3 regions of the Flavonifractor sp. An52 genome follow, and region 3 is predicted to be linked to each of the others. Evidence: a T-box and tRNA genes for the amino acid it is inferred to sense, from the RefSeq annotation. Region 3 holds a T-box; the other regions hold tRNA genes.
The links. The T-box of region 3 lies ahead of B5G06_RS01060 (glycine--tRNA ligase). A T-box ahead of a tRNA ligase gene usually reads a tRNA of that ligase, here a tRNA-Gly.
Positions count from the first base shown of each region.

Region 1: it encodes a tRNA-Gly, which carries the amino acid that the T-box ahead of B5G06_RS01060 (glycine--tRNA ligase) is inferred to sense. The anticodon was not compared.
Region 2: it encodes a tRNA-Gly, which carries the amino acid that the T-box ahead of B5G06_RS01060 (glycine--tRNA ligase) is inferred to sense. The anticodon was not compared.

Region 1 covers NZ_NFIB01000028.1:17,386-26,999, reverse strand. Annotated here, with positions in the region: gene B5G06_RS10905 (adenylosuccinate synthase) at 1-708, opposite strand, end outside; gene B5G06_RS10900 (YerC/YecD family TrpR-related protein) at 1,002-1,310, shown strand; gene B5G06_RS10895 (class I SAM-dependent DNA methyltransferase) at 1,300-2,046, shown strand; gene hslO (Hsp33 family molecular chaperone HslO) at 2,051-2,929, shown strand; tRNA gene B5G06_RS10885 (tRNA-Val) at 3,035-3,110, shown strand; tRNA gene B5G06_RS10880 (tRNA-Asp) at 3,147-3,223, shown strand; tRNA gene B5G06_RS10875 (tRNA-Phe) at 3,227-3,302, shown strand; tRNA gene B5G06_RS10870 (tRNA-Gly) at 3,395-3,470, shown strand; tRNA gene B5G06_RS10865 (tRNA-Cys) at 3,512-3,585, shown strand; gene B5G06_RS10860 (transglutaminase domain-containing protein) at 3,835-5,013, shown strand; gene B5G06_RS10855 (hypothetical protein) at 5,068-6,861, shown strand; gene B5G06_RS10850 (GNAT family N-acetyltransferase) at 6,957-7,436, shown strand; gene purD (phosphoribosylamine--glycine ligase) at 7,488-8,744, opposite strand; gene B5G06_RS10840 (phosphoribosylaminoimidazolecarboxamide formyltransferase) at 8,987-9,614, opposite strand, start outside.
Region 2 covers NZ_NFIB01000006.1:100,906-110,519, forward strand. Annotated here, with positions in the region: gene B5G06_RS03730 (murein hydrolase activator EnvC family protein) at 1-294, shown strand, start outside; gene B5G06_RS03735 (S41 family peptidase) at 376-1,506, shown strand; gene B5G06_RS03740 (DUF378 domain-containing protein) at 1,563-1,772, opposite strand; gene B5G06_RS03745 (DUF362 domain-containing protein) at 1,860-3,020, opposite strand; gene cdd (cytidine deaminase) at 3,020-3,415, opposite strand; gene B5G06_RS03755 (Gx transporter family protein) at 3,502-4,011, opposite strand; gene B5G06_RS03760 (NusG domain II-containing protein) at 4,058-4,459, opposite strand; gene B5G06_RS03765 (FAD:protein FMN transferase) at 4,440-5,477, opposite strand; gene B5G06_RS03770 (hypothetical protein) at 5,698-6,474, shown strand; gene B5G06_RS03775 (HD domain-containing protein) at 6,529-7,191, opposite strand; tRNA gene B5G06_RS03780 (tRNA-Gly) at 7,362-7,435, shown strand; tRNA gene B5G06_RS03785 (tRNA-Arg) at 7,439-7,515, shown strand; tRNA gene B5G06_RS03790 (tRNA-His) at 7,541-7,616, shown strand; tRNA gene B5G06_RS03795 (tRNA-Gln) at 7,679-7,753, shown strand; tRNA gene B5G06_RS03800 (tRNA-Lys) at 7,757-7,832, shown strand; gene B5G06_RS03805 (hypothetical protein) at 7,993-8,448, opposite strand; gene B5G06_RS03810 (hypothetical protein) at 8,475-8,816, opposite strand; gene B5G06_RS03815 (hypothetical protein) at 8,780-9,082, opposite strand; gene B5G06_RS03820 (MptD family putative ECF transporter S component) at 9,105-9,614, opposite strand, start outside.
Region 3 covers NZ_NFIB01000002.1:47,058-56,671, forward strand. Annotated here, with positions in the region: gene bilS (flavodoxin family protein BilS) at 1-490, shown strand, start outside; gene B5G06_RS01045 (helix-turn-helix transcriptional regulator) at 532-1,188, opposite strand; gene B5G06_RS01050 (sodium-dependent transporter) at 1,377-2,750, opposite strand; gene B5G06_RS01055 (tryptophanase) at 3,139-4,530, opposite strand; gene B5G06_RS01060 (glycine--tRNA ligase) at 4,769-6,205, opposite strand; T-box leader at 6,333-6,534, opposite strand; gene coaBC (bifunctional phosphopantothenoylcysteine decarboxylase/phosphopantothenate--cysteine ligase CoaBC) at 6,590-7,789, opposite strand; gene B5G06_RS01070 (ECF transporter S component) at 8,044-8,730, shown strand; gene B5G06_RS01075 (type III pantothenate kinase) at 8,732-9,472, shown strand.

The sequences.
Region 1 (9,614 bases), on a different contig from region 3:
GGTCATGGGGCAGATGCCCAGGTTGGGATCCTTCATGGAGCCCAGCTGACCCTCCAGCAGCACCTGCTTGCCCTCCTTCAGGGCCTGGTGCACAAAGCTGACCGCGTCGCCCACGTAAGGCTCCAGGATCTTCTTATAGCCCATCAGTTCCTCAAACAGATCCTTGGGGTCCAGAAGAGGCTTATGATACAGATGCTCCAGAAGAACGTTTTTCAGGGCACAGATATGTTCCAGCTGAGCCTTGAGCCGGTCCTCATACCACAGATCGGCCACCTGAATACCGATTTTGGCATACTTGTCGGAATAGAAAGGAGCGATACCGGACTTGGTGGAGCCGAAGGCGGCGCCGGCCAGGCGTTCCTCCTCGCAGCTGTCCAGCAGCACATGGTAGCTCATCAGCAACTGAGTCCGCTGATCCACGATAATGTGGGGGGCAGGTACGCCGCCGTCCTCCAGATGCTTGAGCTCAGCGGCAAATTTCGTTACATCCAGGGCCACACCATTGCCGATGATGTTGGTGGTGTGGGAGTAGAATACGCCGGAAGGCAGCTGATGCAGAGCGAATTTACCATAATCGCAGATAATGGTATGGCCTGCGTTGGCGCCTCCCTGGAAGCGGATGACTACATCGGACTTCTCCGCCAGCAGATCGGTGATCTTGCCCTTGCCTTCGTCACCCCAGTTGGCGCCTACAATTGCTTTCACCATATTGGATTCCTCCTGCCGCGGGGATTCGCGCATTGGCCTTTTCCCGTCGGCAATCCATGGGGATATCATTCCCCATGCGGTATTATAGTACGCTTTCTCCCTTGAATCAAGGCAAAAAAAGAGAAAAAATGTCATAAAATGATTGCCATCACCTTCCAGAACACCGCGTTTTGTTGGAAAAGTAAAAAAAGAGGTTTACTTCCACACTTCACTTTGATAAAATAAGAAAAACGGGCGGCTAGGAAGCTGCCCGCCGGTTTCCGAAAGAGAATCATCAGGAGGTCAAATACTCTATGACGAAAAACGAAAAGCGGGAACACAGTGATCTGCTGTATGAAGCGATCCTCACCCTGAAGGACCTGGACGAGTGCCGGAAGTTCTTTTCCGATCTCTGTACGGTGGCGGAACTGCGGGCCATGGAACAGCGGTTTGAAGTGGCAATGCTGTTGTCCGAGGGCATGATCTACAACGACATTCTGGAGCGCACCGGCGCTTCCAGCGCCACCATCAGCCGGGTGAACCGGTCTTTGCAGTACGGTGCCGACGGCTATCAGGCAGTGCTGCCCCGGATCAAGGAGAAGCAGAGCGGCAATGGCGTATGAATATCTGGCCGGCTGTTATGACCGTTTTACAGCCGACGTTCCTTACGCCGCCTGGGCCGACTATCTGGAGAAGCACTTTGCCCGCAGTAAGCTGCCCATCCATACCGTGCTGGACCTGGCCTGCGGTACTGGTACCCTGACCTGTGAGTTGGCCCAGCGGGGGTACGAGATGATCGGCGCCGACCTGTCGGAGGAGATGCTGGCCCAGGCAGCCGAGAAGGCCCGGGACGTGGAGGGGATTCCTCCTATCTTTCTGCACCAGGCCATGGAGAAGCTGGACCTGTATGGTACCATCGACGCCTGTGTCTGTTGTCTGGATAGTGTAAACTATGTTACCCAGCCCAAAAAACTGGCACGGGCCTTTCAGCGGGTCCATACCTTTTTGATGCCGGGAGGACTGTTCCTCTTTGACATCAATACCCCGGACAAGCTCAAGGGGCTGGACGGTCAGCTTTTCATGGATGAGGACGAGGACGCCTGCTGTATCTGGCGGGCGGAATACTCGCCCCGCCGGCGTATCTGTAGCTACGGCTTTGATATCTTCTGCCGGGAGGAGAATGGACTGTGGAGCCGGATGGAGGAGGTCCATGAGGAATACGCCTATGAGCCGGAAGAGCTGGAGCAGATGCTGCGCCAGGCCGGTTTCCGGCAGATCAAGCAATATGGCGAACTGAAGATGCGCCGCCCCGAACCGGGGGAACAGCGCATCTTTTTCGCCGCACGAAAGGAATTTTAAACGTATGTCAGATTCGATCATTCGCGTTCTGGCTAAGGACGCTCCTGTCAAGGCCTCGGCCATTTCCGCCCGGGCCATGGTGGAGCGGGCCAGACAGATCCATAAGACCCTGCCGGTGGCTACTGCGGCTCTGGGCCGCTCCCTGATGGCCGCCTCCATGATGGGCAACCAGCTGAAGGAGGAAAACGGCTCTGTCACTCTGCGGATCAAGGGCGACGGACCTCTGGGGGGCATTACTGTGGTGTCCGACAGCGCCGGAAATGCCAGGGGCTATGTGGTCACCCCCCTGGTTGATCTGCCTTTGAAGGGCCCTGCCAAGTTGGATGTGGGTTCTGCTGTGGGCAAGGACGGCTCTCTTACCGTCATCAAGGACATGAACATGAAGGAGCCCTATGTGGGTACCATCCCTCTGGTATCCGGTGAGATCGCCGAGGATATCACTTCTTATTTTGCGGAAAGTGAGCAGATCCCTTCCGCCTGCGCCTTGGGTGTGCTGGTGGACGTGGATCAGAGTGTGCTGTGCGCCGGTGGTTATCTGATTCAGCTGCTGCCTGGTGCAGACGACAGCGTTATTACTGCTATTGAAGAGGGCATTGCCAAGGTGGGCCCCGTTACCGAGGCTATGCGCAACGGTGAGAGTGCCCGCAGCCTGGTGGAGCGTGTTCTGTCTGCCTTTGACCTGGAGGTCCTCAGTGAGGAGCCGGTGGAGTACCGCTGCTATTGCAGCCGTGAGCGGGTGACCCGCGCCCTCATCAGTATGGGCCGGGAAGAACTGGAGTCTCTCATCAAAGATCAGGGCAAAGCAGAGCTCACCTGCCAGTTTTGCGACAAGGTTTATGACTTTACAGGCGAGGAATTGCAAGGCCTTCTGAATTCGATTTGATTTTTTGAAAAAAATCGAAAAAAGTTGTTGACAACTGGGGGTCGTTCTTGTATAATAACTTTCGTCGCTTGGCCCGACAGCCAAACGAAAGCGAAAGAAGAACGAGGGAGCATAGCTCAGCTGGGAGAGCGCATGCCTTACAAGCATGATGTCACAGGTTCGAGCCCTGTTGTTCCCACCACTCCCTTTCTGGGAGCTCCCGTACCCCCTACCGTCTGGCGCGGTAGTTCAGTTGGTTAGAACGCCGGCCTGTCACGCCGGAGGTCGAGGGTTCAAGTCCCTTCCGCGTCGCCATTCGCCTCTGTAGCTCAGTTGGTAGAGCAGGGGACTGAAAATCCCCGTGTCGCTGGTTCGATTCCGGCCGGAGGCACCACCGTTCCTGGTGGATACCGCAAGGTATCCACCAGGGGCACCTTTAAAATCCAGGCATATGTGTTCCGTTCTTTTCATAGGATGGAAACAAATGCAGGTGTAGCTCATCTGGTAGAGCGCCACCTTGCCAAGGTGGAGGTAGCGAGTTCGAGCCTCGTCACCTGCTCCAAAAATGATAAAAGGAAGGTCCGCCCTTCCTTTTATCCATATGGCGACATAGCCAAGTGGTAAGGCAGAGCTCTGCAAAAGCTCCACCCCCAGTTCGAATCTGGGTGTCGCCTCCAGAAGAAGAAGCACCTGCAAAGCAGGTGCTTCTTTTTGATTTCTTGAGCGATTAAAATATTTGGCGTAAATGCACCGCTCACTGCTTGGGCTGCTAGTCTTAGCTTGCATCTATATTGTTTGGATAAGAAGAGAACCGGTTATCAGAAGGTAACCGGTTTTCTTCTTTGTATATACTGGAAAATATCATATGATATGGTATAATGAGAAAAATGTAGAACAACAGTATGGTGGAGAGGGGAAGTGCGGATATGAAGAAAAAGAGAAGATCGAAGAGACGCAGGCGGAGCGCCTCCGGTGTGGTGCTGCTGATTGTTTTGTTTCTGGTGATAGGCATAGGTGTGGTGCTGGTGCGGATGCTGCTCTCGCCCAAGGAAGGGTCTACAGCGGCCTCTCCGACTGAAACAGAATTACCCTTACCCCAGGTCACGACAAGTCTTCAGACGCCGTCTGCGGTCGTTACAGGGCGCCCTGATAAGGAAGATCCGGAGAGCATTCTCTACCAATATCTCTATGAACAGGTAGACGGGCAGCAGCAGGTAGTGAACTTTACAGCGGAAGATATGAGCATGGAGCAAATCGGGCAAGTGCTGGAACAGCTCCAGCGTCAGCCGGAATTCTTCTGGTTGAAAGGCTACGAATTGGCTGGCAGCGGCACAGAGTACCAGGTGAAGTTTGACTGGAAATATACGGATTTGATTACCAGGCGGGAACAGGTGGAGCAAGCGGAGGCCCAGGCGCTGGCTGCCATTCCGGAAGGGGCGGGAGACTATGAGACTGCCCTGAGCCTGCATGACTGGCTGTGTGATCACATTGTATATCAGAGCAGCAGCGACGGCAGCGATCAGGACCTGTACGGTGCGTTGGTAAATGGACGGTGTGTGTGTTCCGGATACAGCCAGGCCTATGTGTACCTCCTGCGCCGGGCCGGTATCCAGGCCGAGACAGTGCGGGGTACTGCTGACAATGGAACAGGTGCCCAGTCCCATGCCTGGACAAAGGTGGTTCTGGATGGGGAGGTATATTATACCGACGTGACATGGGACGACCAGGAGACACATCCGGACGGACATACTTATAGCTGGTTTGCAGTTACCAGTGAGCGTATGGCCTCTACCCATTTTGCGGAGCCGGAGCGAGGCGCGGAGATGACGCCCAGTTCCGCGGTGGCGTGCAATTACCACTACCGCAACGGCTGGGTGCTGGAGCAGTTCAACACAGAAGAACTGGTCCGGATCTTCTCCTCTCAGACTGGCGGAAGCCTTACTGTACTGGCCGCAGATGAGGCGGTATATGGTCAGCTGATGGAGTTGGTACAGGACGGGGAGGCTATGACCGCTGTGCTGGAGCAGGCAGGCTATCCGGTCAGTCAGTATACCTATTTCCACTCAGAAGGTTCGCTCTGTCTGGACCTGTTCCCGGAGGCATGAGCGAGTCTAAAAAGCTGCATGGCGGACAGGCCGCCTCACAGGAAGGAAATTGATATGTGGGCAGATTGTTGTTTTTACCTTTCGGTGCTGCTTCTGGCGGGCAGCCTGATTGCCGCTGTCAGGATATATAGAGCACCCTATCAGCGGGGGCGGTTTCTGTCGCCGGTCAAGTGCGTCCTGGCCGGGGTATTCCTTGCTGCGGTCCTGCTGTTTCTCCCCCTTCATCTGGAGCAGTTTCCAAAGGATTTTGTGGGAGGGATAAACAGCGTACTGCTGTCCATTCACAGTACCATGAGGCTGTTTGTGCTGGATGGGGAGTTTGACGGTGTACTGGCATTTACCTCCGCTTTACCAGACGGTGTGGTACGTACCGGGTACTCGGTTGTTGCCGCAGTACTGTATGTACTGGCTCCCGCTCTTACCTTCGGCTTTGTCTTGTCCTTTTTTAAGAATATTTCCGCTTATCGCTCCTTGCTGTTTCACTATGGGACCGACGTTTATGTTTTTTCCGAACTGAACGAGCAGGCTCTGGTTCTGGCGCGAAGCATCCAGAAGAAGGACAGACGCTGTCTGCTTGTTTTTATGGATGTATTTGAGAACCATGAGGAGTCTATCTTTGAGCTGTGTGAGAAGGCAAGAGAGCTGAAAGCGGTCTGCTTCAAAAAGGACATCGTTGATATCAGCTGGAACATCCACAGCAAGAGAAGCTGTGTGTCTTTATTTGCGATAGGGGAGAATGAGTCCGAAAATATTGAGCAGTCCATCAAGTTGGTGGAGGCGTATAAAAACCTCCCCAATTTCCGCCTGTATGTTTTCTCCACCAGGGTGGAAAGCGAGGTTTTGTTCCAGACTGCTGTGGATGGCGGAATGCGGGTCCGGAGAGTGAATGTGATCCGGTCTCTGATCAGTCAGACCCTGTACCGGGAAGGCGGTTCTCTGTTTGAGGGGGCCATAGACTGCGGGACCTATAAGCTGATATCGGTGGTACTGATTGGTTTGGGCCGGTATGGCACGGAGATGCTGAAAGCCTTATCCTGGTTTTGTCAAATGGACGGGTATCAGGTAAAAATTCACGTCTTTGACCAAAGAAATGACGCAGAGGAGCGGTTTACCGCGCTGTGTCTGGAATTGATGGCGCCGGAGCGCAACGGAACCGCTACGCCGGGCGAAGCGCAGTATCATATTGTGATCCATGGAGGAATGGATGTGCAGACCGCCCGGTATGCGGACTGCTTTCATGCCATCGGACCAATCAGCCACGTCTTTGTAGCGCTGGGGGATGATGGCCGGAACGTTGAGGCGGCGATCAATGCCAGAATCATGTGTGAACGTCAAGGACAGCATCCTACAATTCAGACCATTGTATATGATCCTTTGAAGAAAAAGGCATTGGAGGGGATCACCGATTACCGGGGCAATCGGTATCGCATTTCCTTCATTGGGGATTTGAATGAATCCTATTCCCAAAAAGTCATTCTGGACTCGGAGTTGGAACAAGCCGCATTGGAGCGGCATCTGAAATGGGGAACGGAGAGCGCCTTTTGGGCATACGAATTTAACTATCGTTCTTCCGTTGCTGCGGCAATCCATTTGAAAATGCGGATCTTATGCGGAATTCCTGGGGCCTCAAAAAAGGAAAGTGAGCTGACTCCGGAGGAGCGGAGGACCATTGAGGAGCTGGAGCACAGGCGCTGGAACGCCTATATGCGGTCCGAGGGCTACCGGTTCAGCGGATCTGTCTCACCGGAGAGCAGAAATGATCTGGCAAAGCTCCACCATGATCTGGTCCCCTTTGTGAAGCTCAGCGAGGAGGAGAAACGAAAGGACTCCCGTGTGGGGACGGCCTGAATTGACGCAAGCGTCTTGTCAGCCTCTGAATATCGGCGTATACTGAGAGCGAATTAAGATATCCGCACCGACGGATGAAAAGGAGCGAGAAGATAGTGGAACAAATCTGCATACGCCCCATGGAGGAGAACCAGGTGGCTGAGGTATCGGCCCTCATCGGCCGGGTGCTGCTGGAGGTCAATATTCGGGACTATCCCCGCGAGGCTCTGATGGAGTTTGTAGAGTATTACAATCCGGAAGGTGTGGCTGCTATCCCCAAATCAGGCGGACACAGCTATGTGGCTATGCTGGGGGATGAGCTGCTGGCCTGTGGCTCTGTGGCGCCTATGGAGGACCGGCCGGGGGAGTGCGAGATCAGGGCCCTGTTTGTACGGCCTGACTGGGAAGGCAAGGGTGTGGGCAGAAAATTGGTGCAGACCCTGGAGGCTGACCCGCTGTTCCGGGCTGCCAAGCGTGTGGCGGTTTCCGCTTCTCTGACCTCCCACGAGTTCTATTTGAAACTGGGCTATCGCTACCAGGACGGGATCAAAGTCTGTGAGGATAACGACCATTACTGGATGGAGAAATTCAACTAAGAAAAAGGCCTCCAGCCGGGATTTCCCGGCCGGAGGCCTTTTTTATGGCGTTTATACCCGACCAATGTCAGTGCGGAAGTGCATATCCTGGAAGTGGATGTGCTTGGCGGCGGCGTAAGCGCCGTCGATGGCCTCATCCAGACTGTCGCCCACGGCGGTGACGCCCAGAACACGACCACCATTGGTAACGATATCACCGTTGTCGTCCAGCTTGGTACCGGCGTGGAATACCACGGAGGTCTCGCCGGCCTCCTCCAGGCCGGTAATGGGGTAGCCCTTCTGATAGCTGCCGGGGTAGCCGCCGGAGGCCAGCACCAGGCAGCAGGCCGCGCCGGGCTTCCAGCGGATATCCATCTTGTTGAGCTGGCCCTCACGGCAGGCGGCGAAGATCTCCATCAGGTCGGAATCCAGCAGGGAGAGGACAGCCTGACACTCGGGATCACCGAAACGGGCGTTGTACTCCACCACCTTGGGGCCATCAGGTGTAATCATGAGGCCAAAGTAAATGACACCCTTGAAGGGACGGCCCTCCGCCTTCAGTGCTGCTACGGTGGGCAGGAAGATGTCCCGCATACACTGGATGGCCACGGCGGCGGTGTAGTTGGGGGAGGGGGAGATAGCGCCCATGCCGCCGGTGTTGGGGCCCTGGTTGTCGTCATAGGCCCGCTTATGGTCCTGAGAGGAGGGCATACACAAAATATGCTCTCCATCGCAGAAGGCCAGCACGGTGACCTCGGGGCCGGTCATGCACTCCTCGATGACGACCTTGGCCCCAGCCTCGCCGAAGCGGTGATCGCTCATCATGGAGCGGACGGCATCCTTGGCCTCCTCCACAGTCTGGGCCACAATGACACCCTTGCCCAGAGCCAGACCGTCAGCCTTGACCACGATAGGGGCGCCCTGAGCTTCCACATAGGCCAGAGCGGCGTCCATATCGGTAAAGGTCTCATATTTGGCGGTGGGGATGTTGTACTTCTTCATCAGGTTCTTGGAGAAGATCTTGCTGGCCTCAATGATGGCGGCGTCCGCGGTGGGGCCGAAGGCAGGGATACCCGCCGCCTCCATGGCGTCCACCATGCCCAGAGCCAGGGGATCATCGGGGGCTACCACCACAAAATCCATGGCGTGGCTCTTGGCCCACTTCACCATACCGTCCACGTCGGTGGCGGCGATGGGAACGCACTGGGCGATGGATTCAATGCCGCCGTTGCCGGGGGCGCAGTAGAGCCGGGTGACATGGGGGCTCTGGGACAGCTTCCAGCAGATGGCGTGCTCCCGCCCGCCTCCGCCTACGACTAATACCTTCATGTTCAAACCTCGTTTCGTTACCCCCGTCCTTTTCGCGTAGCGAAAAGCTTTTTCGCGGAGGGTGTTGCGCTCCGTGACCCCGGAGCGAAAAAATCAGATGTATGTCTGGGAGAATTCACTTCTCCCAGACATACCCCGACCCGCGCCGTGGGCGCGAAACCGGGGGTATCGCAGAACTGCGCCAATGTACATTGGCGCAGTTCTGCGTATCCAGGGGGTATTGGATACCCCCTGGAACTGGTTTAATGGTGGAACAGCCGCATCCCGGTAAAGGCCATGACAATGCCGTACTTATTGCAGGTGGCAATGACGTGGTCGTCCCGGATGGAGCCGCCGGGCTGCACGATGTAGGACACGCCGGACTTGCGGGCCCGCTCCACGTTGTCACCGAAGGGGAAGAAGGCGTCGGAACCCACGGTCACACCGGACTGGGTAGCGATCCAGGCCTTTTTCTCCTCAGCGGTGAGCACCTCGGGCTTGACCTTGAAGGTGTTCTGCCACACGCCCTCGGCCAGCACATCCTCGTACTCGTCGGAGATGTACACGTCGATGGCGTTGTCCCGATCGGGGCGGCGGATGCCGTCCACGAACTGGAGGCCCAGAACCTTGGGATGCTGGCGCAGCAGCCAGTTGTCCGCTTTGTTGCCTGCCAGACGGGTGCAGTGGATGCGGCTCTGTTGGCCGGCACCCACACCGATGGCCTGACCGTCCTTCACATAGCACACCGAGTTGGACTGGGTGTACTTCAGGGTGATCAAGGAGATGAGCATATCCCGCTTGGCGTGCTCGGGCAGCTCTTTGTTGTCGGTAACGATGTTGTTCAGCAGGTCGGCGTTGATCTCATAGTTGTTGCGGCCCTGCTCAAAGGTG
Region 2 (9,614 bases), on a different contig from region 3:
GGAACGCCTATTCTGGCTGCCAAGAGCGGGCAGGTGGTCACCTCTGCCTATCACTACTCCTACGGCAACTATGTGGTCATCGACCACGGCAACGGTAACTCTACCCTGTATGCCCATATGAGTTCCCGTGCGGTGAGCGAGGGCCAGATGGTAACCCAGGGGCAGGTGATCGGTTATGTGGGTACCACCGGCAGTTCTACCGGCAATCATCTCCACTTTGAAGTGCGGGACAACTATACGCGGGTGGATCCGGAGAGCAAATTCCCGTCGCTGAATTTGACTCCCCCGTGGTAAAATTGAATGGTACATGAGGGCGGAGGGGGCAACCCCTCCGCCCTTCTTTGCTTATTACGTTCAGAAAGGAAATGATACAGTATGCGAACCAAACGCTTCTCCGCCCTCCATCTGATCATCCTGCTGCCGGTCACCATGCTCCTGACGGCAGGGGTGCTGCTGGCTGTTTTCTATGGGATCTTCGGCAAGGAGGGCCTGTCCCTGTTGGAGGGCCTCTACTTGGTCAACAGCCGGTTTGTGGGAGAGTACGATGAGACGCAGGTGGTGGATTCTGCCCTGAGCGGTATGGTGGACGGTCTGGGAGACCGGTGGAGCTACTACCTCACAGAGGAGGAGTATGAGGCACAGAACCAGCGCCGCACCAACCAGTATGTGGGCATCGGCGTTACAGTGAACTATGAGTCGGAAGATGGCCTGACCATTGTAGAGGTAACAGAAGGCGGTCCTGCGGAGGCTGCCGGCCTCCAGGGCGGTGAAGTGATTACCGCGGTGGACGGCTTCTCTCTGGCCGGTGAGGCCCGCTATGAGGGTGCTGAGCGTATCCAGGGCGAGGAGGGGACAACTGTTACCCTGGAGGTCCTGGGAACGGACGGGGAGACCCGTACGGTGGAGGTGACCCGGGCCAGCCTGGACAGCGATCCGGTCACAGCCAAGATGCTGGAGGGCAATGTGGGCTATGTGGCCCTGGCCAATTTCTACGACCACAGCGCTGACCGATTGAAGGAAGAGGTGACCCGTCTCCAGGAAGAGGGCGCCGAGGCGCTGGTATTTGATATGCGCAACAACGGAGGCGGTTACCTCAGTGAGCTGACCGAAATGCTGGACTTCTTGCTGCCCGAGGGACCCATCTTCATCAGCAGGGACCGGGCAGGCAATGAGGAGGTTACCCAGTCGGATGCCGCCTGTGTGGATCTGCCCATGGCAGTGCTGGTCAATGCCAATACCTACTCTGCCGCTGAGTTCTTTGCTGCCGAACTCCAGGAGCAGGGAGTGGCGGTCATTGTGGGCGAACCCACCAGCGGGAAGGGGTATTCTCAGCAGACCTTCGCCCTGCCCCACGGCGGCGCTATGGCCATCTCTACCGGGGCCTATTTTACCGGCAGCGGTACGTCGCTGATTGGGACCGGTTTGACTCTGGATCGGGAGGTCTATCTCACCGATGAGGGAGATGCCCAGCTGGAGGCGGCTCTGGACCTGCTGGAGCAAAACTAACAGGAAACGGGCCTTCCGCAACATCATGTTGCGGAAGGCCCGTTTTAAAATGGCGCTTAGGTGTGATCTTTGTCCCGCAGGTCCCGGAAGAGCAGAGAAATACACCAGATAGCCGCCAGACCAACCAGGGTAAAGATCACGCGGCTGAAGGTGCTGGACTGTCCTCCGAAGAGAAAGCCTACCAGGTCAAACTGAAAAATGCCGATGCTGCCCCAGTTGAGTCCGCCGATGATGGCAAGGACCAGGGCGATCTTGTCCAGGAACATAGGATATGCTGCCTCCTCCAAATTGAGATACCGCTGTTAGCATATCCTGTTTTGTGTGCAATATTCAAAAAATTTAAATGCCGCCATTTAGCTGCCTAAGAGCTTGCCCAGCCAGCTGCGTTTCAGCTTCACCGCCTTGTGGGGGCACAACTCATGACAGCAGTAGCAGCGGATACAGGAGCGCGGGTGGATCTTGGCTGTGCCGTCGGGGCCGGTCATGGTGATGGCTTTGCCGGGACAGGCGTTTTTGCAGATGGCGCACCCCACGCACACCTTGGACTGTACCCTGGGAGTCTGGGACAGCAGGCTCTTACACAGCCGCCCGGCAGCGCCGGTGAGGGGCCCCAGAAACTCCATCAGATTGCTCCGCACGTTGGCAGGAAATTTATAGTCCGGGATGCGCAAGTCATCCAGACGGGCGCCGATCAGCTCCACATCCTCCCAACGGGTGGGAGACAGCCCCCGGGCCTCCGCTGCCAGCAAAACGGGGTTGCTGTTTCGGGGCAGCCCCATGATCTCCCCGGCGATCACATCCAGAGCCAGAGGATTATCTGAGAGCAGAAGCAGGCCTACCTGTCTGGGCGTACCGGAGGAGCCGGGACCTTCCCCCTCCATGGCCAGAACGGCGTCCATGACGCTGAGGCGGGGCTTCATAAAGCCAATGAGATCCAACAGCACCTGGGCAAACTGGGCCTGATCCGGGTGAGAGCCATGGAAACCCACCTTGGTCAGGCCGGGGATGAGACCGAAGCTGTTTTTGACCGCGCCGGTCATGCCCATAAAGACATGGGTCTTCATTTTGCACAGATCAAAGATGCCGTCACAGTCCAGAGCGGGGGAGATGATTTCGGCCTGCCGGAGCACCTTTCCCTCCGGCAGCTCTACTAAACGGGCGGAGGGGTCCATGCAGACCTCGCCACCGGACTCCTGAGCAGCCTGGGCCGCACCGGTCTTTTCGTACAGATTGCGGAGTACCGATTCCTTTTGAAGCGCGCCGCCGGGACTGTCGGCGATGAGGGCAGTGCCCCCGGCCTCCCGGATCAGCTTGGCAATAGCGCCGATCACCGCCGGGTGGGTGCAAACCGCTGCCTCCGGCGGGACAGGGCGGAGCAGATTGGCCTTCAGCAGGATGCGCTCACCCGGCTGAACAAACCGGGAAATTCCGCCCATCCGCTCCACCGTTTTCCGCAGCGCAGTCTCCGCTTTGGCGTAATCGGTGCAGGAGACGACGTAAACCTGGTTTCCCATCACGCCAGAGACTTGGGCCCGAAGCCGTGGGGGAGCAGTTCATGGAGGGGCAGGCGAACGAAGTCCCGGTCAGAGCGGCCCACCAGAACCGTCAGGTCGGGAGCAAATTCGTAAAGCATCTGACGACAGGCACCGCAGGGCCAGCAGTAGTCGGTGGAGTTGCCCACCACAGCCAACCGGACAAAGTCATCCCGGTGGCCCTCGCTCACCGCCTTGACCAGAGCAGTGCGCTCGGCGCAGATGGTGGAGCCGTAGGCGGCGTTTTCCACATTACAGCCGGTGAATACCGTCCCGTCGGCGCACAGCAGGGCGGCGCCCACAGGAAAATGAGAGTAGGGGACATAGGAGCGTTCCAACATGGTAAAGGCCAGATCCACCAGTTCCCGGTCGGTCATAGCAATCCCTCCTGACAAATAAAAAGGTGGTAAAATGAGATTGGGTTCTCATTTTACCACCTTTTTTCAGGTGTGACAACTACCATTCATACCTTTCCGGGAAAGGGGACCCGGTGGACCAGCAGAATGGAGACTCCGCCGGTGACCGTTCCGGTGATGAGAGAGCACAGCAGCAGGGGGGGCAGATAAACCAGAGGAGCGGGAGTGCCCAACACGACCATAGCAGCCAGGATCTGTCCGGTATTGTGAGCGGCAGCGCCGGCAATGGACACCCCGAACAGGGACAGGCCTGGCAGCCGCAGCAGCAGGGCCATGACACCAAGGGCCAGCAGACCGCCGGTGAGAGAGAAGGCCAGTGCCATCAGGTTGCCTCCCAGCAGGGAACCCAGCAGACAGCGGGCAATGAGAATCAGCAGAACCTCCCGACCGGACAGACGGCACAGGGCGTACACGGTGACCAGATTGGCCAGGCCAAGCCGCAGGCCGGGAAGGGGGAAAAGAATGGTCAGTGGGACCAGGCCCTCCGCCACGGAGAGAGCCAGGGCCAGGGCCGTGAGGACTGCCGAGCGGGTGAGCCGTCGGAGGGAAACAGACACAGGCGAACCTCCTTCCAGGAAAAAAGAAACGCAGGTGGGGAATTTTTCAGCCTGTTACCGCGTCAAAGGGTTCAGGCTCCGTACCGGACAGGGAGATGACCAGCCGGTTGGGCAGACAGATGATCTGCTGCCCCGGGCGGCTGATCCAGCCGGTACGCACACAGTCCTGACTGGGACAGTCGCTGTGTTCAATACAGATACGGCCCTGTTCCGCCCGGATGGTGAGGGGGTAGGCTGCCCCTTCCACATCCAGCGTAACCGGCTGGGACAGCTGATCCAGGCGATACTGGGCCACTGTCTCGCCATCCAGGGTGATGACGGCGGTGACGGCGCTGCCCTCTGCAGGGCGCAGCAGGAATACCAGAAGTACCGCGAAAGCCACTACAGCCAGTACGACCAGACCGTCCCACAGGGTGGGACGGCGGCGATCAGCGGCGGGCGATCTCATAGGTATACCCCCGATCCTCACCGGCGGGGCGGTAGCCCGCCTCCAGACCTTCGGTGACGATTACCCTGTTGTCCTCCGTACACAGCACCAGCTCAAAATCATCCCTGCTGCGCCAGAAGTCCAGCGCCTCCTCCGGACCGGCTACAAACAGGGTGGTGGAGAGAGCGTCGGCCAGCATATGGTCGGAGGAAATCACCGTCACAGACAAAAGACCGCTGTCGGCGGGATAGCCGGTTTTGGGATCGATGATGTGGTGATAGGTCTGACCGTTTTCCTCAAAATAGCGCTCATACCCGCCGGAGGTGGAGGCGGTCTGGTCCTCCAGAGAGAGGACGCACAGAGCCTCCGAGGTGTTTTGCGGGTCTTTGACCGCCACCTGCCAGGCGGAACCATCCAGCTTACTGCCAATGGCGGTGACGTTGCCGCCCAGATCCAGCAGAGCGGAAGTAACGCCATACTCTCGCAGCACGGCGTCCGCCCGGCCGGCGGCAAAGCCCTTGGCCACCGCGCCCAGGTCCACTTCCATGCCTGCCTGCTCAAGTCGGGCAGAGGAGGAGGCCTCATCCACAATGAGGGCTTCGCTGTTCACCAGAGACATAGCGTCGGCCAAAGCCTCAGCTGAAGGAACGTGGCGCTCCTCCTTGGTAAAGCCCCAGCAGTCCATCACAGGCGCGATGGTGATATCAAAGCAGCCGGGCAGCAGCTGAGAAACTGATTTGGCAAAGGACAGCAGATCTGCCACCTCGGCATCCAAAGAGATCAGGGTACCGTCGCCGGCATGGCTGTTGAGAAGGGAGATCTGGCTGTCCGGATTGGTGCGGGAAAGTAGCTTGTCCAGACGTTCGACCTCCTGCCGGGCGGCCTGGATGGCATCTTCGCCGCCTTCGTTATATACACGGATGGACATGACGGTGTCCATGGAAAAGAACTGGACCTGTGCAGGTTCCGCATCGGCAGAGGGGGCGGTGCAGCCAGCTAGGAAAAGCAGACAGCAAAGGAAAGGAAGAAAACGCTTCATGATTGACTCCATTCTGCATGGTGCGGCTCCGCCAAAGACCGATGGCGCCGCGGTTTTGGAATTTTTTGCAGACTTTATTCTAGCATAGTTTTTCACGATTGAAAAGAGAAAAGGGATTCTTGACTTGCAATATGCGGCAGATTCTGATAAACTATATGAGATTGATGATTCAGAGTTGTTCGCCATATCTGCCGAACACTTTGCCACAGGAGATGGATACATGAATAAGAAAGAACAACAGAAAGCCCAGCGCGCACGGGAAGAAGACATCGTTTTGACCAAAGTCCTCTGGTGGATTCTGGGCGCTGTGGTGCTGGAGGCTCTGCTCCTTCTGCTGAACAAGGTATATGTAAACTTTACCACTGAACAGGTCTATATTGCGGTGGCCCTTCAGGGAATGTTCAATGTATTGTCGATTGTACTGCCGATCTGCTTCGTGGTTTTGCTGATTTGGACCCTGGTATTCTGGCGTGCAGGCCGTTCTCTTTGTCTGCCGGGGGTCCTGACCGGGATTTCTCTGGTGCTGGCCGTGTGTGCGGTGGTCATTCATTACTTCTATGACAAGGGCATCAATTTCCTGTACATCGCGGTGCCTGCGGTAGCCGTGCTGGCGCTGATTTACTATCTCTACCAGCGGGAATTTTTCTTTGCTGCGGTACTCGGTGCTTTGGGCCTGCTGGGCGTTAAAGTTGCTGCTCAGGCTGCCAGCAGTCCTCTGGTGGGATATGGCTATCTGGCTGTACTGGCCGTGATCGTTGTGGTTGCCGCTGTGTGCTTCCGGATGCTCCAGGCCCACAAGGGCGTGTGGAACATCAAAGGAAAGAGCAAGGAAATCCTGCCCAAGAACGCGAACTACGCCATGCTCTATGTGACCTGCGCCCTGGTCGCCGTGGTGGTAATCGCGGCGTGCGTGCTGGGGGCCCTGGCACTGCTGTACGGCGTATTGGTAGCCTGGCTGCTGATCTTGGCGGTCTACTACACCGTGCGTCTCATGTAATTGCGTGAAAGAATAAAAAAGCCCGGTTCGGCAAACGCCGAACCGGGCTTTCTCTTACAGAAGAGCCAGACCGTTGATGACCAGCTTGAACTGGAGACTCAGGTGCTCGGCCGCTCGGCGGCACAGGAGCATCCGCTCTAAAAAGATCTCAAAGTAGTCCATAACGGCACAGAACTCTGTATTGATGGTCAGAGTCAGGGTAATGGTACCGGCATCCTTGTCCAGCGAAAGATCGGAACGCTCGGCGGCGTAGTTGACCCGATCATGGATGTCAAAGCTTTGGTGCTCCTTGTTGCGGACCCGGCTGCGGCGCACGTCTGTCTTGTCAGCAAGGATCAGGGCGGCGGCCACAGGATTGACCGGGAAGGCGGTAGAGTCGTCGTGATGGCCGATGGCGGTGATGACAGCGGCTACATCTGCCGGTTCCATTCCCATCTTATCCAAAATACGAAAGGCCATAACCGCGCCGGTTTGGGCGTGATCGTGGCGGTTGACCACGTTGCCGATGTCGTGCATAAAACCAGCAATGCGGGCCAGTTCCTGCTGATGAGCATCATAACCAAGCTGTACCAGAATGTCAGCAGCGACCTCAGCGCAGCGTGTCACATGGGCAAAGCTGTGTTCTGTAAAACCTAGTGCCGACAGCGAATGGTCAGCCTGTGTGATATAGGTGCGGATCTCTTCCGCTTGGCGTACCATCTGATAACTGATTTTCATACCGGGATTTCCTCCTCTGCCAGATAGCCTGCTCTCTCATCATAACCAAGGAAGGCCTGTTTTGCAAGTTGGAGAAAAATTTTTCTGGACTGTGTAAAAAAGCGTTGACAAATAGCAAATGGTATGCTACTATATTCTGGCTGACGTACTTAACAACAGTCAGCGCCCATGCGGGTGTAGTTCAATGGTAGAATCCCAGCCTTCCAAGCTGGTCGCGTGGGTTCGATTCCCATCACCCGCTCCATACGCGCCTGTAGCTCAGGTGGATAGAGCAACTGCCTTCTAAGCAGTGGGTCAGGGGTTCGAGTCCCTTCAGGCGTGCCATTTTCCCGTTTGGTTTTTCCATATGGTGGGTGTAGTTCAGTTGGTAGAGCATCGGATTGTGGTTCCGAGTGTCGCGGGTTCGAGTCCCGTCACCCACCCCATAAACGCATGGCGGAAGGGCCGGAGCGTCCGCTCCGGCCCCTTTGCTATTGACCAGCCATGTTGGGGTGTAGCCAAGTGGTAAGGCACGGGACTTTGACTCCCGCATTCGCTGGTTCGAGCCCAGCCATCCCAGCCATATGACTCGTTAGCTCAGTCGGCAGAGCAACTGCCTTTTAAGCAGTGGGTCCGGGGTTCGAATCCCCGACGGGTCACCAAAAAGAAAACCCTGTAGCTTCAACGGCTACGGGGTTTTTTCTTACTCTCGCAACGGAAAGAGCGATTCCGTTTTACATTGTGCGTTTCCGATTTCTGTAATTAAAAACCTGGTTCAGATGCAAAAATTGCACACGCCGTTACACACGGAGCTGAGAGCAGTTAGCGCTCCCAGCTCTTTTTACTGATGTCCATATTGCACTCGATCCCGGGTCGCTGCTTCTGCATAGCCTCAAAAGCGCTGATAGCTGCGCGGCGCTCGGTTCCGGGGTATTTGGTCTCGTGCTCGGTATCTTCGTGGCCGTCCTCATAGACACGGACCAGGCGCAGGGTGTAGGTCACGCGCTTGTCATACCATCCTTTGTGCCGGATCAGGTCAAGGCGGAGTTTATAAGGCATAGTCGCAAGGACCGCGTACCGCTCTGCAAGGGCCTGCCGGTAGCCCTTGAGGGCTTCCAGCGCCTCCTCCATACGCTGGATGGTTCCGGCGGCGCTACGGTCGTACAGCGCTACGCCGTCGGTGTCGGTCAGCTTGTCCGGGCGGCGCAGGTGGTCAAAGATCTTGATCTCGGCCTCGTCACCTCTCCAGCTATGGGCAAAAAGTTCTTGCCAGGTCATAAAACATCCTCCTGTTTTAGAAAAGATTAAATCTTCCAATTTTTTGTGGTTTTTAGCGTATCGCCATCGTGAAAAGCTGCGCCGTGGGTCATTCCGGTATGGTCAACGCCTTCCCATCTATCCAGGTAAAGAAGCGCGTTTTCGTTTGCCTCCTGTTCGGTTAGGCGATATACGCGGGTCAGCCTGATCCACCCGCCGGGCCATGAATACAACCGGCCAACGCGGGCGCTTTCCTTTGTGAGTTCGGGGAGATCGGAAAGCATTTCCTTTCTTGCTGCCTGGTATTCCGCCGTTGCCTTGTTCCTATCTATGGCGGCGGAGATACGGGAAATCAAATCTTTATCATCAGAAAGCCGGGCATCAGGCAAGGCATCATCCGGCGGGCATAGTTGGCAAAAATAGAGAAGCTGGTAGCAACCCATCCCGGCGCAGCCGGCAGAATCCAGTATTGCAGGCACAGGATTCCTCCGAAGATCAAGAGGCTTTTCCCCACCATGGCAAAGCAGCGATGGAGCAGCATCAGGAGCAGGAGAAAACCGATCCATATCATTTCCATCCAAAAAGGTTGCTCACTAAAGGCTGCCAGATTGGCGAAAACCAGCAGAGCAAGACCCACCCTGGGGTCGAACACCAAACAGCGCCGTGCCTCCTCCATGTTACAGAATCCCCGCCTTCTCAAAGTGATTGCGGAACATTCCTTTGGCCAGCAGGATACCCAGAATAGCTCCCACGATAGGCGCCCCCACCAGAACCACGATCATACCCGGGGAAGTCAATGCCGCCAAGGTGGAGACATAGGCTTCCGGCATTCCCTGCTGGCTGATCTGCGCCAGAAAACTGTCCCGCATGATCCAGACAGGCAGCGGGGAGCCGATCATCCCCAGCGAGAAAAACACGTAGGCCAGAGCATTACCACGGAAAGACCGGTAATGGCTACAGATCCGGCAAAGCTCCGCCAGGATGCAGCTCACTGCAAAAGCAATGAGAATCACCACCGTAAATTGGCCAGTAACAAAGTAGATCAAGGCCGTAATAAAGCCCATCAGAACCACCGCACCGGTCTTTGGCACCTTAGTACACATCATCAGGAATGGGATACCCGCAAATATGGCGATCAGGCCAGGCATCAAGATCCAAAGCAGAGGATGCAGACCGCTGAGAAGCAT
Region 3 (9,614 bases):
ATTCGACAGCCAGACCGGTAACACCGCCCAGGTGGCTCAGGCCATCCGGGAGGCCTGTGAGGGCCACGACATTGTGGCCTTCGGCCCGCCGCCCCAGAACGTGGACCAGGCGGAGCTGGTCTTTGCCGGGTCCTGGACCGACAAGGGTACCCTCACTCCGGCTATGCAGGAATTTTTACATAGCCTGTACGGCAAACGGGTGGCCATCTTCGGCACCGCCGGTTTCGGTATCTCCGAGCTGTACTTCGCCTCCCTGTCCGACCGCTTCAAGGCGGAGGTCCCCAAGGGCAACCAGGTGGTGAGCAGTTTCTTCTGCACCGGAAAGATGCCCCAGACGGTGAAGGACCGGTACGAGGCCCAGCTGAAGGCCGACCCGGACAACGCCAAGCTGAAATCCATGATCCAGGCTTTTGACCTGGCCCTGACCCACCCGGACCAGAGCGACCTGGACCAGGCCGCCGATTTTGCCCGGGAGGCCATAAAGGCGTAAAAAAACGTGCTGCCTTTGCAGCACGTTTTTTATGAAATCGTTCAGGATTGTTCCTGAAGCTTGTTCAAATAGCGGTAAATGCTGGTTTCGGTGGTCTTGAGGGCGGAGGCCAGCTCGGCAATGGCTCCCTTTACCAGGAAGATACCCTTTTCGTCCAAACGACGCACCATCTCCATCTTCTCCTGGTAGCTCAGGCGGGTGGGTTCCACCCCAAAGCTGTCCAGCTCTTCCCGGATAGAGGTGGATACCAGCCCCTCCACCGATACCTCAAAGCTGTTGTAGAAGGGGCTCTCGGCGGGAGCCTCATAGGGCCGATAGCCCGAAATCATTACATTGAGGGCATCCCGCAACTCCACCAGCCGCTCCACGTTGATGTTGACGGTAATCATGCCCCGCAGCTGCCGCTCTGGGTTGTTTTTCAAAAAGAAGGTGGCGGATTTCAGCTTATGCTTGGAGCGGGAAAGTGCTCGGTAATTGACGATAAAATCTTCTTTTTCATAGATCTTCGAGTCCAGAAGGTTCCGCTCCAGCGAGCGCATCTCGCTGCCGGGTACCATCTCATCGTCCATGGGGTTGAGGACCTGATACACCACCCGGTCATCCACGTCGTATAAAATGATCTCAGCATCCGGTCCCAGCATCTCTGCGAAAAAGCGCATCAGCGGCAGAACGGATTCCAGCTGTTTCTTCTGTTCCATGGATGGCTCACCTCATTGGGGCGGCAGTTGATATATCTGCGCTCCCTTTCTTCTTCATTTCAGTTTAAACCAAAACCACCCGATTGTCCAGAGGAAGCGGCGGAAAAACAGAGGTACGGCAGGGTCCGGCGCCAAACCGGGCCCTGCCGCACCAGGGAATAAGAAGAGGGCTGAATGAAAGAGGGAGGCTAGAATGTGATCACGCCGATCAGCTGCAGGAACATCAGGATGATGGCGATGGGGGCGATATAGCGGATGGTAATGGTGTAATAGCGGTTCACCTTCAGGCCGTCGCCGATGTTCATCTCGTCCAGGATGGTCTTGGGCTTGAGGATCCAGCCCACCAGAATGACCATGAGCAGGGCGCCCAGCGGCAGCAGGATGGCGGACACCACGGTGTCGTTGAAGAAATCAAAGATGGTCTTGCCAAAGATGAGGAAGTCGGCCAGCGGCCCGAAGGACATCATCATCACCGAGCCGATGACAAACACCACGCCGGCCACGATCCAGGTGGCCTTCTTCCGGGCGATCTTCAGTTCATCCACCAGGAAGCCCACAATGGCCTCCATGATGCAGATGGTGGAGGTCAGGCAGGCGAAGAACAGCATGATGAAGAAGATGGAGGCGAAGACCATGCCGAAGGGCATCTGGGCAAAAATGGCGGGCAGGGTGATGAAGACCAGCGGGGGGCCCATGCCGGCTTCGATGTTGAAGGCGAAGGCGGAGGGGAAGATGATCAGGCCGAACAGGATGGCGGCGGAAGTGTCACCCAGAGCCACCATGATGGTACTGGAGCCGATGGTCTTTTTCCGGTCCAGATAGGAGCCGTAGATCACCAGGTTGCCGCAGCCCACACCCAGGGAGAAGAAGGCCTGGCCGATGGCGGCCATGACGGTCTCCGCGTTCAGGTTGGAGAAGTCGGGGATCAGGTAGAAGGCCAGACCGGCGTCGGCGCCGGGGAGCATGATGGCCCGGATGGCCAGGAAGATGATGAATACGAACATGATGGGCAGCAGGATGTTGCACACCTTTTCAATGCCGCCCTTGACGCCCCGCAGGACGATCACGGTGGTGATGAGGAGCATGACGCCCAGCCAGAATACCATCTGGAAGGGGTCGGCGGAGAAGCTGCCGAACATGGCGCCGATCTCATCGGCACCCATGCCGCTGTAGGAACCGGTGATGGACTTGGTCAGATAGGCCACCGTCCAGCCGGCGATGCCGCCGTAGAAGGACAGGGTCAGGGTCAGGGCGATGACGCCGATGATGCCCAGCAGATACCACTTCTTGCCGGGCAGCAGCTTTTTCAGGGCGGTGGTGTAGCTGGTGCCCGTCTTGCGGCCGATGGCGAATTCCGTCATCAGCACGGGTGTGGCCACCAACAGCAGCGCCAGAAGATAGACGACAATGAAGGCTGCGCCGCCGTGCTGTCCCACCAGGTAGGGGAATTTCCAGATGTTGCCGAGGCCGATGGCGCCGCCCATGGAGGCCAGCACAAAGGCGATCCGGCTGCCGAATTGTTCACGATCAGGGGTTTGCAGGGTGTTGTCAGGTTTTCCCATTTGTTGTCCCTCCTATCCTCTTTGCAAGCGTACAGGGATGTTGGAGACCGGCGGCATGGGAACAAGATTCAATTTGATGCTGGCGGCAGGTGGCCGCCGCCCTGCGCGCCCACCTCTTGACAGAGATGGATGATGGGCATATAATATAATTTAATGTTCAGGATTCCCATCCGTATGGATGGGTTTTCTGCCCATTGGCCGCGGAAAAGTGCCAGCTTTTCCGCGGTTTTTTTGCGCTGAGCCGTTCGACCGGGCGCACAGGCGCGCCTGTCCAAACAAAGCGAAGTGGACTTTGTTCCGGCTGGGTAAGGTCTCCAGATACAGATGTACCCGTTGTGGTTTTTTGCGGACCGGGGCTTTTGAGGGCCCCGGTCCGGGGCAGATGGGCTTACAGCAGCTCGAAGCCGGCGGTGAAGTGACGCAGGGCGGTGATGGGGCCCTCATAGATCAGCTTCATGCCCTTGTACTCGTCGCGGTGCTGATAGATGTACTCCATGGCATCCACGATGCAGTCCAGGTGGTTGTTGGTGTACACCCGGCGGGACACCGAGATGCGCATCAGCTCCAGAGCGGGCCAGATGGGCTCGCCGGTGACGGGGTCCTTGCCGCCGAAGGCGCAGGCGCCCATCTCTACGGCCCGGATGCCGGCCTCCTGATAGAGGGCCACCACCAGCCGCTGGGCGGGGAACTCGCACTGGGGGATGTGGGGGAAGAACCGGCGGGCGTCCACATAGATGCCGTGGCCGCCGCTGGGCTCCACGCAGGGGATGCCCTTCTCCTTCAGGCGGTCGCCCAGGTACTTGACCTGATTGATGCGGTACTCCAGGTACTCGTCGGTGGTGGCCTCCCGCAGACCCACCGCCAGAGCCTCCATGTCACGGCCGGACTGGCCGCCGTAGGTGATGAAGCCCTCGTGGACAATGGCCTGGACGTTGGAATAGAGGTAGAAGTCGTGGTTGCGGGTGACGATCAGGCCGCCGATGTTCACCAGGCCGTCCTTCTTGGAGCTCATGGTGGCGGTCTCGCAGTAGGAGAACATCTCCCGGGTAATTTCCTTGATGTCCTTGTTCTCATAGCCGGGCTCCCGGGTCTTGATGAACCAGGCGTTCTCGGCCAGACGGGCCGAGTCGATGACCACGGGAATGTTGTGGGCCTTGGCAAACTCGCTGACCGCCTTGATGTTGGCCATGGACACGGGCTGGCCGCCGTTGTTGTTGCAGGTGACGGTGATGATGATCACCGAGATGGCGTCCTCGCCGTGCTCGTCAATGATCTTCTGCACCTTGTTCAGGTCGATGTTGCCCTTAAAATCCTCGGCGGGGCTGGCGGCGTCCAGGCCGGCGTCGATGACGCAGTCCACAGGAATGGCGCCCAGGATCTCGGCGTTGCCGTGAAAAGTATCAAAGTGCATATTGCCCACGGCATACTTGCCGGGCTTGGCGTAATACTGGGCCATGATGAAGTCGGCGCCGCGGCCCTGGTGGGTGGGCTGGACGTAGGGCATACCGAACACTTCCTGGGCGGAGGCCTCCAGCTTATAGAAGCTCTTGCAGCCGGCGTAGCTCTCGTCGCCCAGCATCATGGCGGACCACTGCTCGGTGCTCATGGCGGAGGTACCGGAATCGGTGAGGCAGTCCACATACACGTCCTCGGCCTTCAGACGAAAGGCGTTGTACTGGGCGTCCTTCAGAGCCTGGGTGCGGTAGGCCCGGGTGGTCTTCTTGATGGGCTCCACCACTTTGATGCGGAAGGGCTCAGCGGTCTGGAAGTTGCGTTCCATAAAAGACACTCCTTTTAAAAATATTTTCGCGGCGATAAAAAACTTTACCTTATGTGAAAATATTATCATCATTGAAGCTGTGTGTCAATTATGTAATAATAAATCAAACTATGTAAGAAAAATTGTGAGATTTAGACAAATATACATGATGTAAGAAAAATTAACATCACTATTTGGCGGGTTTTGACAGAAAAAAGCTCCGGTTCACAAAGAACCGGAGCTTTTTTGTCCTTTATACTCAGAACTTCACGCGCTCAGCAATATAATTCTTAACCTCAGACATGGGGATGCGCACCTGCTCCATGGAGTCGCGCTCACGGATGGTGACGCAGTTGTCGGCGGGGGTGTTCTCGTCGCCCACGGTCTGGAAGTCCAGGGTGATGCAGAAGGGGGTGCCGATCTCGTCCTGGCGGCGATAACGCTTGCCGATGGAGCCGGCGTCGTCGTAGTCCACCATGAAGTCCTTGGCCAGCTCGTCACGCAGCTGCTGGGCGGGGCCGGCCAGCACTTCCTTCTTGCTCAGGGGCAGCACGGCGCACTTGAAGGGGGCCAGAGCAGGGTGGAGGCGCAGCACGGTGCGGATGTCGTCGTTGCCCTTCTTGTCCTGGCCCACCACCTCCTGATCGAAGGCGTCCACCAGGAAGGCCAGGGTCACGCGGTCGGCGCCCAGGGAGGGCTCCACCACGTAGGGGATATAGTGCTCGCCGGTCTCCTGGTCGAAGTAGGTCATATCCTTGCCGGAGACGTTCTGGTGCTGGGTCAGGTCGTAGTCGGTACGGTCGGCCACGCCCCACAGCTCGCCCCAGCCGAAGGGGAAGAGGAACTCGAAGTCGGTGGTGCCCTTGGAGTAGAAGCACAGCTCCTCGGGGCTGTGGTCACGCAGCCGCAGGTTCTCCTCCTGCATACCCAGGCTCAGCAGCCACTCCTTGCAGAAGGAGCGCCAGTACTGGAACCACTCCATGTCGGTGCCCGGCTTGCAGAAGAACTCCAGCTCCATCTGCTCGAACTCACGGGTGCGGAAGGTGAAGTTGCCGGGGGTGATCTCGTTGCGGAAGGACTTGCCGATCTGGCACACGCCGAAGGGCAGCTTCTTGCGGGTGGTGCGCTGGATGTTCTGGAAGTTGACAAAGATGCCCTGAGCGGTCTCAGGCCGCAGGTACACGGTGTTCTTGGCGTCCTCGGTGACGCCCTGGAAGGTCTTGAACATCAGGTTGAACTGACGGATGTCGGTGAAATTGTGCTTGCCGCAGGTGGGGCAGGGGATGTTGTTCTCCTCGATGAAATTCTTCATCTCCTCCTGGGAGAAGGCGTCGATGGGCTTGGGCAGTTCCACGCTGTTCTCAGCGCACCAGTCCTCGATGAGCTTGTCGGCGCGGAAGCGCTCCTTGCACTCCTTGCAGTCCATGAGAGGATCGGAGAAGCCGCCCAGATGGCCGGAGGCCACCCAGGTCTGGGGATTCATCAGGATGGCGGCGTCCAGACCCACGTTGTAGGGATTCTCCTGGACGAACTTCTTCCACCAGGCCTTCTTGACGTTGTTCTTCAGCTCCACACCCAGAGGGCCGTAGTCCCAGGTGTTGGCCAGGCCGCCGTAGATCTCGGAGCCGGAGAAGATGAAGCCCCGGCCCTTACACAGGGTGACGATCTGCTCCATGGTCTTTTCGGTGTTTTTCATGGTACAATCAAACTCCTTTTGTTTGTAATTTATACATATATGGTACCGTTTCCCTCATCCGCCCCAGTGTGCGCACTGGGGCACCTTCCCCCAGGGGAAGGCTAAGAAAAAACCGCCCTGAGCCTAAGCTCAGGGCGGAAAAATCCGTGGTACCACCTGAATTCGGACAAGTTGTCCGCACTCGAACCCGGTAACGGCGGGGGACCGGCGGGGCATTGCCTCCCCGCGGCTCACGGGCGCCTTCCCTCCACCTCCGCCGGAGCCTTGCACCGTCCGGCTCCTCTCTGGTGCGGAAACATGGGGGTACTCTTCCCGATCACTGCCTTATCGCGGGCTATTCTATCATTTTTTCCCCCTACCGTCAAGGCAAAAAGGGGGGAATCCTCACCGGCGGTCCATAATTTCGTCCAGCAGGGTGTGGGCGGCCTCCTCCTTGCTCATGAGGGGTAGTTCCTTGGCTCCGTCGGCGGCGATGAGGGTGAGTACGTTGGTATCCACCCCAAAGCCCGCACCCGCCTGCTTCAGGTTGTTGGCGGCAATGAGGTCGATGTGCTTTTTCTCCAGCTTCTTTTTGGAGTTTTCCACCATGTCACGGGTCTCCATGGAGAAGCCGCACAGGAACTGGCCGGGCGCCCGGTGCTCCCCCAGCCAGGCCAGAATGTCGCTGGTGCGGGCCAGGGGGAGGGATAGATCGGAATCATTGCCGCTCTTCTTGATCTTATCCTCCGCCAGGTTAGCGGGGCGGTAGTCGGCCACGGCGGCGGCCTTGATGATGATATCCTGGTCGGGGGCACGGCTGGTCACCGCGTCAAACATATCCTGGGCGGACACAATGTCCACCACCTCCATGTAAGGGGGCTTTTTCAGGTTCACCGGCCCGGACACCAGGGTGACCTGGGCCCCCCGGGCGGCGGCGGCTTTGGCGATGGCGTAGCCCATCTTGCCGGTGGAGTGGTTGGTGAGATAGCGCACCGGGTCCAGAGCCTCCCGGGTGGGACCGGCGGTGACCAGCACCTTAAGGCCGGTCATGTCCTTCTCATGGCTGAGGGCGTGGAGGACACATTCCAGCAGATCCTCCGGCTCGGGCATCTTGCCCTTGCCCACGGCCCCGCAGGCCAGACGGCCGCTGGCGGGCTCCACGATCTCCCAGCCGTATTTCCGCAAAATGTCCAGGTTGTCCTGGGTGACGGGGTTCTCGTACATCTTGGTGTTCATGGCGGGGGCGGCGATCTTGGGACAGTTGCAGGCCAGAATGGTGGTGGTGAGCATATCGTCGGCCAGGCCGTGGGCCAGCTTGGCCAGCACGTTGGCGGTGGCGGGAGCCACCAGTACCAGGTCGGCCTGATCGGCCAGAGCGATGTGCTCCACCTGGAACTGGTAGTTGCGGTCGAAGGTGTCCACGCTCACCCGGTTGCCGGTGAGGGACTCAAAGGTGTGGGGACCGATGAACTCGGTGGCATTTTTGGTCATGAGCACCTGGACGTTGGCCCCCTGCTTCACCAGGGCGGAGGCCAGGTTGGCGGATTTGTAGCAGGCGATGCCGCCGGTGACCCCCAGCAGCACGGTTTTTCCTTTTAACTGCATAGCAAGAAGCTCCTTATAATCTGTAGGGACGGCCTTCCGCCGCCGTGATGTGTCCCTCAATTATAGCAGACACGAAGTAAGTTTTCCACATTGCCATTGCATTTTGGGGATAAAACCGCTATAATAGCTCCGGCTGTCCCCGTCCGGGGCCGCTGTACTCTCAGGAGACGGCAGGTCCCAGCCCATCGGTGGTCAGTCACCCAAAATATGCGCTGTATCCTCTTAAGAGGAACGGCAGCTGGAGGTAATTGAATATGAAAAAAGCGCTCACCCGGTCTCAGCGGAGCAAGCAGGTGCAGGGCATGGCCATTCTGGCTATGTTTACCGGCATCATCTTTTTGCTCACCTTTACACCCCTGGGTCTCATTGACCTGCCTGTGATCAAGGCCACCATTCTCCATGTGCCGGTCATCATCGGTTCCATTCTGCTGGGGCCCAAGAAGGGCGCGTTCCTGGGAGGAATGTTCGGTCTGTCCAGCATGATCAAAAATACGCTGGTACCCGGTCTTTCCTCCTTTGTGTTTTCCCCCTTCATTCCCGTGCCCGGCCTGGACCGGGGCAGCCCCTGGGCCCTGTTCATCTGCTTTGTGCCCCGTATCCTGGTGGGTGTCACCCCCTGGCTGGTGTACACCCTCATTAAGACCCTCTTCCGCAAGTCCAACGCCGGTATCCAGACGGTTGGCATGGTGATCGCCGGTATTGTGGGCGCTCTCACCAACACCGCCCTGGTGATGGGCTCCATCGGCGTCATTTTCACCGAGGCCTATGCCGCCGCCCAGGGCATCCCCGCCGACGCGGTGCTGGGCTTCATCCTGGGCATCGTGGCCGCCAACGGCGTGCCTGAGGCCATTGTGGCCGCCGTCATCACCCCCGCGGTGTGCGTGCCCATGGTGCGGGCTCTCAAGCTGGAGAAAGCTCCCGCTGCCGTTCAACCCGCCTGAGATGCTGCTCACCGTTGACATTGGCAACACCACCGTTGCCGTAGCGGGCCTGCGGGGGGATCAGGTGGCCTTTGTAAAAAAGCTGCCCAGTGACCCCGCTCTGGACTGGACCGCATCTCTCCAAGATCTGCTGGAGGGGGTGGAGGCCAAAGGGGCCGTTCTCTCCTCGGTGGTGCCCGCCCTTACCGGCCCGGTAGGGGAGGGGCTGAAGGCCATCACCGGAAAGCCTGTCCTGGTGGTGGACAAAACCACCCACACCGGTCTGGATCTCAGCGGCTACGATACCGCCAACCTGGGCATGGACCGGGTGGTGGACTGCGTGGCCGCTCTGGCCCGGTATACGCCCCCGGTGGCCGTCTTTGACATGGGCACCGCCACCACCCTGTCGGTGGTGGACAGGGGCGGCCTCTTCCGGGGCGGCATGATCCTGCCCGGCCTGGCTCTGGGCCTGGAGGCCCTGTCCGCCCGGGCCGCCCAGCTGCCCCCCATCACCCTGTCCACGCCGGAGGGGCTGCTGGGGTCAGACACCGTGTCCTGCATGAAGCACGGAGCCCTCTACGGGGCCGCCGGGGCCATCGAGGGCATTGTCAGGCGGCTGGAGGAGGAGCTGGGTCCCCTGACGGTGGTGCTCACCGGCGGCAACAGCACTCTGGTACGCCCTCTGCTCTCCATCTCCACCGCCTGGGAGCCTCACCTGACCTTCCTGGGGTTAGCAGAGATTTGGAAGCAAAATAACCGATAAAAAAGGGCCTGTTGCAAAATAGCTGTTTTGCACAAACCTGTCATTGCGAGCCAGTGCGCACACTGGCGTGGCAATCCGTTTCCCCGGCAAAAGGGACGGATTCCCACGAAAAACGGCCGCCCGGTGGGCGGCCGTTTTTCTC